One region of the Anaerofustis stercorihominis DSM 17244 genome, then DNA from elsewhere that is predicted to be linked to it. Evidence: riboswitches for the same ligand, from Rfam matches in the RefSeq annotation. Region 1 holds a riboswitch; the other holds the start of a gene.
What was found. A riboswitch is a leader RNA that binds a small molecule or an ion and turns the genes downstream of it on or off. The one in region 1 is predicted to bind lysine.

Region 1 (4,671 bases):
CCGTATATATTTTCTTTACTTATATTATAAGGCTCGTCTTTTTCACCCTCATATATTTTATCATCTTTTATTTTATTCCCGTTAATATCCACAAATTTGGCTGTAACGGTACCTTTTATTATCTTTTTATACACAAAAGTAACATTTGTATTTCCCTCGGGGAATGTACCCGAAGCGTTACCTTCGGTCTTTACATATCTGTATCCTTCTATAGCATCCGGTGATACGCTGTAATTTTCTCCCTTTTCCCCTTCGATCTGTTTATCGTCTTTTATCTTATTTCCATCCTCATTTACATAATGTACGTTTACAAATCCTTTAGGCTTCAGTTCTTCGATTACTTCGTCAGGATCTACATATTTATCCCATATTTTTATATCGTATACTTTTCCTCCGGTTGCAGCTTCCGGTTTGTCGTATGCATCACTACTATCAAGTGTATCTGTATCATCAAAGAAGAATCCAATTCTAGTTTTTCCGTCGATTATGATCGGAACACCCCATTTATTTTTGTCGGTTATCTGTAAATCTAATGTTTTGGTTCCGCCGTTTACGATATAAGCTTCAAAAGACCCGGATTTATTTCTTCTGACTATCATATCTATAACTTCATTTGCTTGAGTTATGCTTTTCCCGTTAGTTCCGTAATTAAAAAAATTCAAATGACCGTTACTGTAAAAATAAAACCCTACATCTGAAAGCCCATCTCCATAATCTATGATTTTTCTCCAACTGGGTCCCGTTTCTTTAAATGAAAATTTTAGACCTATAGTATACTCTTCTCCGATATTTTTATCTATATCGATATAAAATCCGCCGCCATTGATCATTGAAGATTCCCACTGAAAATAAGGGCCGTAACTGTCGGAGCCGTATGATGTGGAAGAATTATTCCTGTTCTTATCATCCCCTTCAGCACTCAATACAGTAAGTTCGCTGTGCCCTTTTCGGTCTGTCACATTGTTATTGAAGTTGTACTGAACATAAGGTTCGTTTTTTAAAGTTGCCGCGTTTATGATACTCGGAACCATAAAAATAAATGCTATCAGTACGAAAATAACACCTTTTCTTCTTAATAATTTTTCTTTCATTGCTTTTGATTCCCCTAGCTTTAATCAAGTTACTCAAAGTATAATTTTTGTAACAAATGTGGTATATTAAAATTAATGCGATATATTCATGAAAAAAACTAGAAATATATCAAAAAAAATAATAATATGTATTAATTTATCTAATAATTAAATCTTTTTTATTGTTACTCAATGTATACCTTTTTTGACAATTTCTTAAAACTTTTAACCTAAAAAGTCTTTATTCATAAGGAATTTTTGATTTATTAAGGAAAGCATGCTCTTTGCTTTTGATCCCCCTAGCTTTAATCAAGTTATTAAAAGTATTATAAAGTACTTGCATAAATAGCCTTTTCCCTCTATAATAAAGAAAGATTAAAAATTAATAAGTAGTGTTAAGATAGAGGCGCGGATTTTATCAGTAAATTATTTGATGCAGGTAAATGCAGGTAAGAATGGTCGAAAGGAAAATCTGCCGAGGAAGTTTATATTTTACCGTTTAGATTTCCGGGCTTAATGTTAAGAGCATTGAGACTGTCATCGCTTAGATGGAGTGCTATTCACAAATACTAATTTTTTTGTGTATTATGAGTCGCTTTGTCGGCTTTTATTTTTTATAACACTATAAAAAATACACTTAGGAGGAATAATATGGGAAAATACAATGTAGCGATTGCGGGTGCAACCGGTGTTGTAGGACAAAAAATGATTGAAGTTTTAGAGGAGAGCAATATAGCCGTAGATAATTTCTATCCTATGGCGTCAAGCCGTTCGGCAGGTAAAAAAGTCACATTCAGAGGTAAGGAATATACCGTTGAAGAATTGAATGAACATTCTTTTGATAAAGATATAGATTTTGCATTATTTTCTGCGGGAGGAGGAACAAGTAAAAAGTTTGCTCCTATAGCCGCAAAAAACAATGTTGTCGTTATCGATAACTCATCTCAGTGGAGAATGGATGATGAAGTGCCTTTGGTGGTTCCCGAAGTTAATCCGAAAGATGCGCTTAAAACTAAAGGTATCATAGCAAATCCTAATTGTTCTACTATTCAGGCGATGGTTGTTTTAAAACCCCTTCATGATGCATATAAAATTAAAAGAGTAATATATTCTACATATCAGGCTGTTGCCGGTTCAGGTATAAAAGGTATAAAAGATTTGGAAGAAGGCGTAAAAGGCGGTAAAAATGAATTTTATCCTGTGCAGATAGCCTACAACTGTCTTCCTCATATTGATGATTTTACCGAAAACGGATATACGAAAGAAGAACTGAAAATGGTAAATGAAACTCATAAGATACTCGGAGATTATGATATCAAAGTTACCGCTACCACAGTAAGAGTCCCTGTATTCGTAGGTCACAGCGAAAGTATAAATCTTGAATTTGAAAAACCGTTTGACGTAGATGAAGCGAGAGAACTTCTTAAAAATGCACCGGGAGTTATCGTGAAAGATGATATATCCGTTCCGGAATATCCTACTGTTTTGGATGCTGCGGGAAATGACGAAGTATATGTAGGCAGGATAAGAAGAGATTTCTCTGTTAAAAGCGGAATGAACCTATGGTGCGTTGGAGATAATATCAGAAAAGGTGCGGCTTCAAACACAGTACAGATTGCCGAGTACTTGATAAAAGAAAACTTCTTCGGAAAGGAAAATTAATATGTCAATTTTTAAAGGTGTTGCTACGGCGTTAGTTACGCCGTTTGATGAAAATAATAGAGTCGATTTAAATGTTCTCGAAACACTTATAAACGACCAGATAGAAAGCGGTATTAACGGTCTCGTTATATGCGGTACCACGGGAGAATCTCCAACGGTTACGGATAAAGAAAAAGATGAAATATTCAGAGTCAGTAACGAAGTCATAGCGGGAAGAGTTCCTTTCATTGCAGGTACGGGAACAAACAATACTCAGCATGTGTTGGAACTTACGGAAATCGCCGCAAAAAGAGGTGCGGACTCTGTTTTGATAAATAATCCGTACTACAATAAATCCAGCGACGAAGGTATTTATAATAGCTATGAATATATAAGCGACAGAGTAGATGTACCTATCATTGTATATAATGTACCTTCAAGGACAGGGAAAAATATTTCCGCTTCTCTTGCAATAGAACTTACTAAGATAAAAAATGTAAAAGCTTTCAAAGAAGCAAGCGGAGATTTATCTCAGGTGGCAAGGATCATGAAAGACCTTCCAGAAGATGTTGAACTTTACTCAGGGAATGATGACCAAATCATGCCTGTACTTTCTTTAGGCGGAGACGGAGTTATTTCAACTTGTTCAAATATAATACCTAAAACTTGTGTTGAGCTTACAGACGCATTTTTCAGCGGAGACATCAAGACTGCAATTCAAAAACAGCTTGATATTTTACCTATGTGCGATGCACTGTTCTGTGAATGTAATCCTATCCCCGTTAAAACAGCTATGAAAATAATGGGGCTTAAAACAGGAGATATGAGACTTCCTTTGGTTGAGCTGACAGGTGCAAAGAGGGAATTATTGGAAAAGACTTTAAAAGAATATTCTTTGATTTAAAGAGGATAAATTAAATGATAAAAGTAATGATTAGCGGCTTTAACGGAGCCATGGGACAAAACGTTAAGAATATCGTCGAAGGCTATGAGGATATGAAGATAGTCTGCGGATTTGATAAGCAATCAAAGGAAAACGAAGGATATCCTATTTATTCTTCATTTGATGATATAAAAGAAGAGATAGATGTGGTGATAGATTTTTCACATTTTAGCCTTGTCGATGATTTGATAGATTTTTGTGTAAAAACAAATACCGCACTTGTATGTGCTACTACAGGGCTTGAAGACAGTACAAATGCACATCTTGAAGAAGCCAGCAAGACTATCCCTATATTCAAAACAGGGAATTTTTCTTACGGCATAAGCGTAGTTAGCAAAATGCTTGAACTTGGTGCGAAGATGTTATGCGAAGATTTTGATACGGAAATAATTGAAAAACATCATAACAGAAAAGTTGACGCCCCAAGCGGGACAGCATATATGCTCGCTGACGTGATTAAAGAAAATGCTGATAAAGAACTTGAATATAAATTTTCAAGATACGGCAAAGATGTGAAAAGAGAAAAGAAAGACCTTACCATTCATGCTGTAAGAGGCGGTACTATAGTAGGGGAACACGAAGTTATTTTTGCCGGGGAAGATGAAATAATAGAAGTAAAACATACTGCTTTATCGAGAAAGGTCTTTGCTGTGGGTGCCGTAAAGGCAGGCAGATACATTTACGATAAAGGCTATGGATACTTTGAAATGAATGATATAGTATAAGGAGAAAAGAATGGATAACAGTAAACTAAAAGAACAATTCGATTTAACAAACCCATATGAAATCGCAAAATATATCAAAGCGGCGGAAAAAAGCACACCTATAAAATTATATGTTAAAGGTGATTTGGTAGAAAATTTACTTCTGGGGCTTGAATACTACGGGAACAACGGTTCATATATAGTATTCGGAGAAAAAGAAGAAGTATTTGATTTTGTTGAATGCAACAAAGACAGGATCGAAAGCTACAGAATGGAATACGACAGAAGGAATTCCGCAATACCTATGATGGAT
Region 2 (4,671 bases), on a different contig from region 1:
CGGAACTCCGAAGTCTGCATATTTATCTGCAATCTTATTTACTGTTCCGTCTTTAGCCATTTCATCTAAAGTTTTTTGTACTTTATCTCTAAGTTCTGTATTACCTTTTTTGAAACCAACCGCATATTTTTCCGAAGAAATAACTTCATCCAATACTTCAAAATCGGAAGCATTCTTTCTTGAATTTATTTGATAATTTGCGACACCTATATCCATTGCTATAGCATCGCATGCACCCGATTCAAGATCCATAAATGCAGAATTATAATCCGCAACTTCGGTCAAAGTAGCAAAAGTAGACGCTAATTTCTTCTGATCTCCTTGAAGTGCCGCAAGTGCAGAAGAGTCTTTTTGAGTTTCTACAGTCTTGCCTTTAAGACCTTTAAAGTTTTTGATCCCTGTTTTCTTGTTTACTACGATTATTTGTTTATTGTCTATGTATGGTTTTGTCCATGTATAATCGTCTTCTCTTCCGTTCATCGTAAATCCGTTCCAAATACAATCAATTGTTCCGGAGTCGATTTCCATATCCTTTGAATCCCAGTCAACAGGTTGTTTTTTTAGTGTCCAGCCGTTACGGTCGCAAACTTCCTGAGCTAAATCAAGGTCAAAACCTATATAATTGCCGTCATCATCTTTATAACCGTATGGAGGGAATTCAGCATCAAATCCTACCACAAATGTTTTGTCATCATTTTTTGCATTTTCGTCTTTGCTTCCGCATCCGAATAAAGTAAGTCCGGCTACCATGAATAAAGCAAGTACCAAAGCTAATTTCTTTTTCATAATCTTAATATCCTTTCACCCTTTAAAATTTATACGCTTAAAATACTTAAGCTCTTTTATATTAGCATAATTTCACATTTTTTTCAATATTCAAAATATTTATTAAATTAAAGTTTTAATTATTATTTTAGATAAAAACGATAAATAATTATTTAAAACAAAAAAGACACCTTATAGGTGTCCTTTTTATGTTTATTAAGCACTTACATTTCTTTTCTTGATAAAATACAATACTCCTATCATAAGTATGATACCAACAGGAAGAGATATCAATGCACTTTGTGTAAATCCTGCAACTATATATGTAATAAAAGATATAACAGCCGCTGTAATAGCGTAAGGAAGCTGAGTGGATACATGGTTAACATGATTACACCTTGCCCCTGCGGACGCCATGATAGTTGTATCCGAAATAGGAGAACAGTGGTCTCCGCATACCGCTCCTGCCATACAAGCAGAAATTGAAATGATCATAAGTGTAGGATTATTTGCAAATACATCAACAACGATAGGGATCAATATACCAAATGTCCCCCATGAAGTACCCGTTGCAAAAGCAAGGAAACATCCAACAAGGAATATAATTGCAGGAAGGAAATTCATAAATCCTTTTGCGCTGTTTTGAACAAAGTCTGCAACGAATACACCTGCTCCTAAGCTATCTGTCATTGCTTTTAATGACCATGCAAATGTTAAAATTAATATTGCAGGAACCATAGCTTTAAATCCTTCAGGTATACAATCCATACATTCTCTGAAATTAAGTACTCTTCTGAATACATATAAAGCAATCGTTATTACAAGAGCAAACATACTTCCGAGAGAAAGCCCTACAGATGCGTCACTGTTTGAGAAAGATTCAACAAATCCTGTACCTGAGAAAAATCCGCCGCTATATATCATTCCGATAAGACAGCAAGCAATCAATGTTAAAACAGGTATCACAAGGTCGATTACTTTTCCTTTATCATTTACTTCATCCTCGGTCTCATCGACATATCCCGAGTTTAGTATAGAATGTAAATCTCCTTTTGAAGCATTATCTTCATGTTTTTTCATAGAACCGAAATCAACTTTCATAAGCACCAAACTAATCATCATTACTATGGTAAGAAGTGCGTAAAAGTTATATGGAATCGCTTTGATAAATATGGAAAATCCGTCTGCACCTTTAACAAATCCCGTAACGGCAGCCGCCCATGATGAAATCGGAGCGATAATACATACAGGTGCTGCGGTAGCATCTATCAAGTATGCAAGCTTTGCACGAGATACTTTATGTTTATCCGTAATAGGACGCATAACGCTTCCTACCGTCAAACAGTTGAAGTAATCGTCAACGAATATGAGTACCCCAAGAGCAATAGTTGCAAGCTGTGCACCTACTCTGGTTTTGATGTGCTTACTTGCCCAGTTACCGAATGCAGCGGAACCTCCCGCCTTATTCATGAGTGCAACCATGGCACCCAGGATAACCAAGAATATCAGTATCCCAACGTTGTAACTATCTGAGAGAACTTTAACTATCCCGTCATTAAGTATGTGCGTTACAGATCCTTCAAATTGTCCGCCTGCGTAAAACACGCCTCCGATTAAAATACCTATGAACAGAGAACTGTAAACTTCTTTGGTGATCAAAGCAAGAATAATCGCAATAAGAGGAGGAAGTAATGACCATATAGTAGCATACATAGCCGGCTTTGCCTCACTTGCTTCGGCACCTAAAATCGGAAAAGCCAGCATTATTATAAAAATAAAACTAGCAAGACCGGTATAGATCTTTTTCTTTGATGATTTCATATTAAACCCCTTTAATTTTATACTTTACAGCATTACGTTTATCGTTTTTTAATAAATAAAAACATATAAAAATCACTTTTTAGCCAAACGCTGCCAATAACTAAAAAAGCCATAAATGACATACAAAAAAGTAAAACGCATTTATGGCAATTATTTGCTTTAGGATAGCGCTCCACATCTTTGTGACAGTACATTACATATTCTGTAATATACCAGGACTTACTTTTTCGGTAAAAATAAATCCTTCGGCAGTATCCCCTTTCCTATATAAAATCACCGCAATTCCATTATATAATACTGATGAACACCGCACCTCTATCATTTTACACTTACTATTAATTTTTACCATGTTTAACGAATATTGTCAAGTTTTAAATATTCATGATACATATTATATGTATGATTTATTATTAAACTAAAAAATAAGAGGTAAAATACCTCTTATTTTATCATTTCATTCATTACAGACATTAATTTATTTATATCAAAAGGTTTGGTTATATGAGCATTCATTCCGGCTTCTTTTGTTTTTCTTATATCGTCGCTGAATGCATCTGCCGTCATTGCGATTATAGGGACCGTCTCACTGTCATCTCGTCCTGAATTTCTGATTTTCTCGGTTGCCTCATAACCATTCATTATCGGCATCCTGATATCCATTATTATCAAATCATAATAATTTTCTTTATTTATCAAGTATTTTTCCAAAGCTTCTTTCCCATTCTCTGCCTTTTCTATATCTGCTCCCGTATACCCGATTATTTCGGAAGCTATATCCATATTGAGTTTATTATCCTCTACAAGAAGGTATTTTTTTACCTTTAAAATCATAATTTTTATTTTCTATTTTATCTTCTTTTACAGTTTTATTTTTTATATCATCCTGAGACTTCAAGTGAAGTATAACAGTAAATTCACTTCCCTTATTGATCTTACTTTTTACATATATTTCACCGTTCATCATATCAACGATATTCTTTACTATAGACATACCAAGACCGGTACCCTCTACATTTTTAATTATGGATTCTTCGGATCTGGCAAAAGGCGTAAATATTTTATCTTTAAACTCCTCGCTCATTCCTATACCATTATCTATAAATTTAAATTCATAACTGATATAATTTTTATACTCAGGAGTGATTTCCCTTATAAATATTTGAATATTTCCATTTTTGGGAGTAAATTTTACAGAATTGCTCAATATATTTAAAAATATTTGATTTATCCTAAGAACGTCTCCTTGTACAAAAGCATGATTAATTTCTTTATTTAATTTAACTGTTATATGTTTATCCCTTGCTGTCGGTAAAATAATATTTAATACATCATCGATAATACTATCTAAATCTAAAGGTTCTTCATTCAAAGTTACTTTTCCGCTCTCTATCTTAGACATATCAAGCACATCGTTTATCAAGTCAAGTAAATGATTGGAAGATGTCTCTATTTTATCCAGACAATCCTCAAGTTTCTCGACGTTATCCTTATTGTTCTTCGCTATGACTGTCATTCCCATTATTGCATTCATAGGAGTTCTTATATCATGTGACATACTGGACAAGAAGTCTGTTTTTGCATTATTCGCATTCCTTGCCATTTCATATGCATCTTTCAAAGCTTGATTATGAGCTTCCTGCTCAACTTTGATATCACTTACGTTCCTTATGGTCACTGTAACCATATATGGTTTATCATCTCTTATTTCAGATAGTATATATCCTGCTCTGTTCCATATATTACTTCCTTTATAATTACATTGATACTCTATTTCGAGTATTCCATCATGCTCGATCAAAGCTCTTATAAAATTCTTTTTATTCAACAATTCAAGCAAGTCTTTTTGTTCATCCTGGGGAATATTTTCTTTTATAAAACCTTCGACATAATTAAAGAAATCATTGATTACATCAAAATCATCATATTCATCTTTGATTTTAACTTTAACACACTGCTCACTTTCCAAATTCAGCTCAAACACAGCATAGTACATATCACTAAGCGAATTTATGAGCCTTATCCTATCGTGTTCAGCCTCTTTCAATGTCTTTATATTTTCTATATCGCTTTCCGTAAACAACTCTT

Region 2: another riboswitch for lysine. It lies ahead of ANASTE_RS00605 (Na+/H+ antiporter NhaC family protein); the one in region 1 lies ahead of ANASTE_RS04565 (aspartate-semialdehyde dehydrogenase).

Annotation. Positions count from the first base shown of each region.
Region 1 is NZ_DS560018.1:159,635-164,305, forward strand. Features, by position in the region: gene ANASTE_RS04560 (MucBP domain-containing protein) at 1-1,091, opposite strand, end outside; lysine riboswitch at 1,464-1,637, shown strand; gene ANASTE_RS04565 (aspartate-semialdehyde dehydrogenase) at 1,722-2,732, shown strand; gene dapA (4-hydroxy-tetrahydrodipicolinate synthase) at 2,734-3,615, shown strand; gene dapB (4-hydroxy-tetrahydrodipicolinate reductase) at 3,630-4,379, shown strand; gene dapD (2,3,4,5-tetrahydropyridine-2,6-dicarboxylate N-acetyltransferase) at 4,390-4,671, shown strand, end outside.
Region 2 is NZ_DS560015.1:141,334-146,004, reverse strand. Features, by position in the region: gene ANASTE_RS00610 (amino acid ABC transporter substrate-binding protein) at 1-786, opposite strand, end outside; gene ANASTE_RS00605 (Na+/H+ antiporter NhaC family protein) at 982-2,586, opposite strand; lysine riboswitch at 2,744-2,912, opposite strand; gene ANASTE_RS11150 (response regulator) at 3,028-3,417, opposite strand; gene ANASTE_RS11145 (ATP-binding protein) at 3,377-4,671, opposite strand, start outside.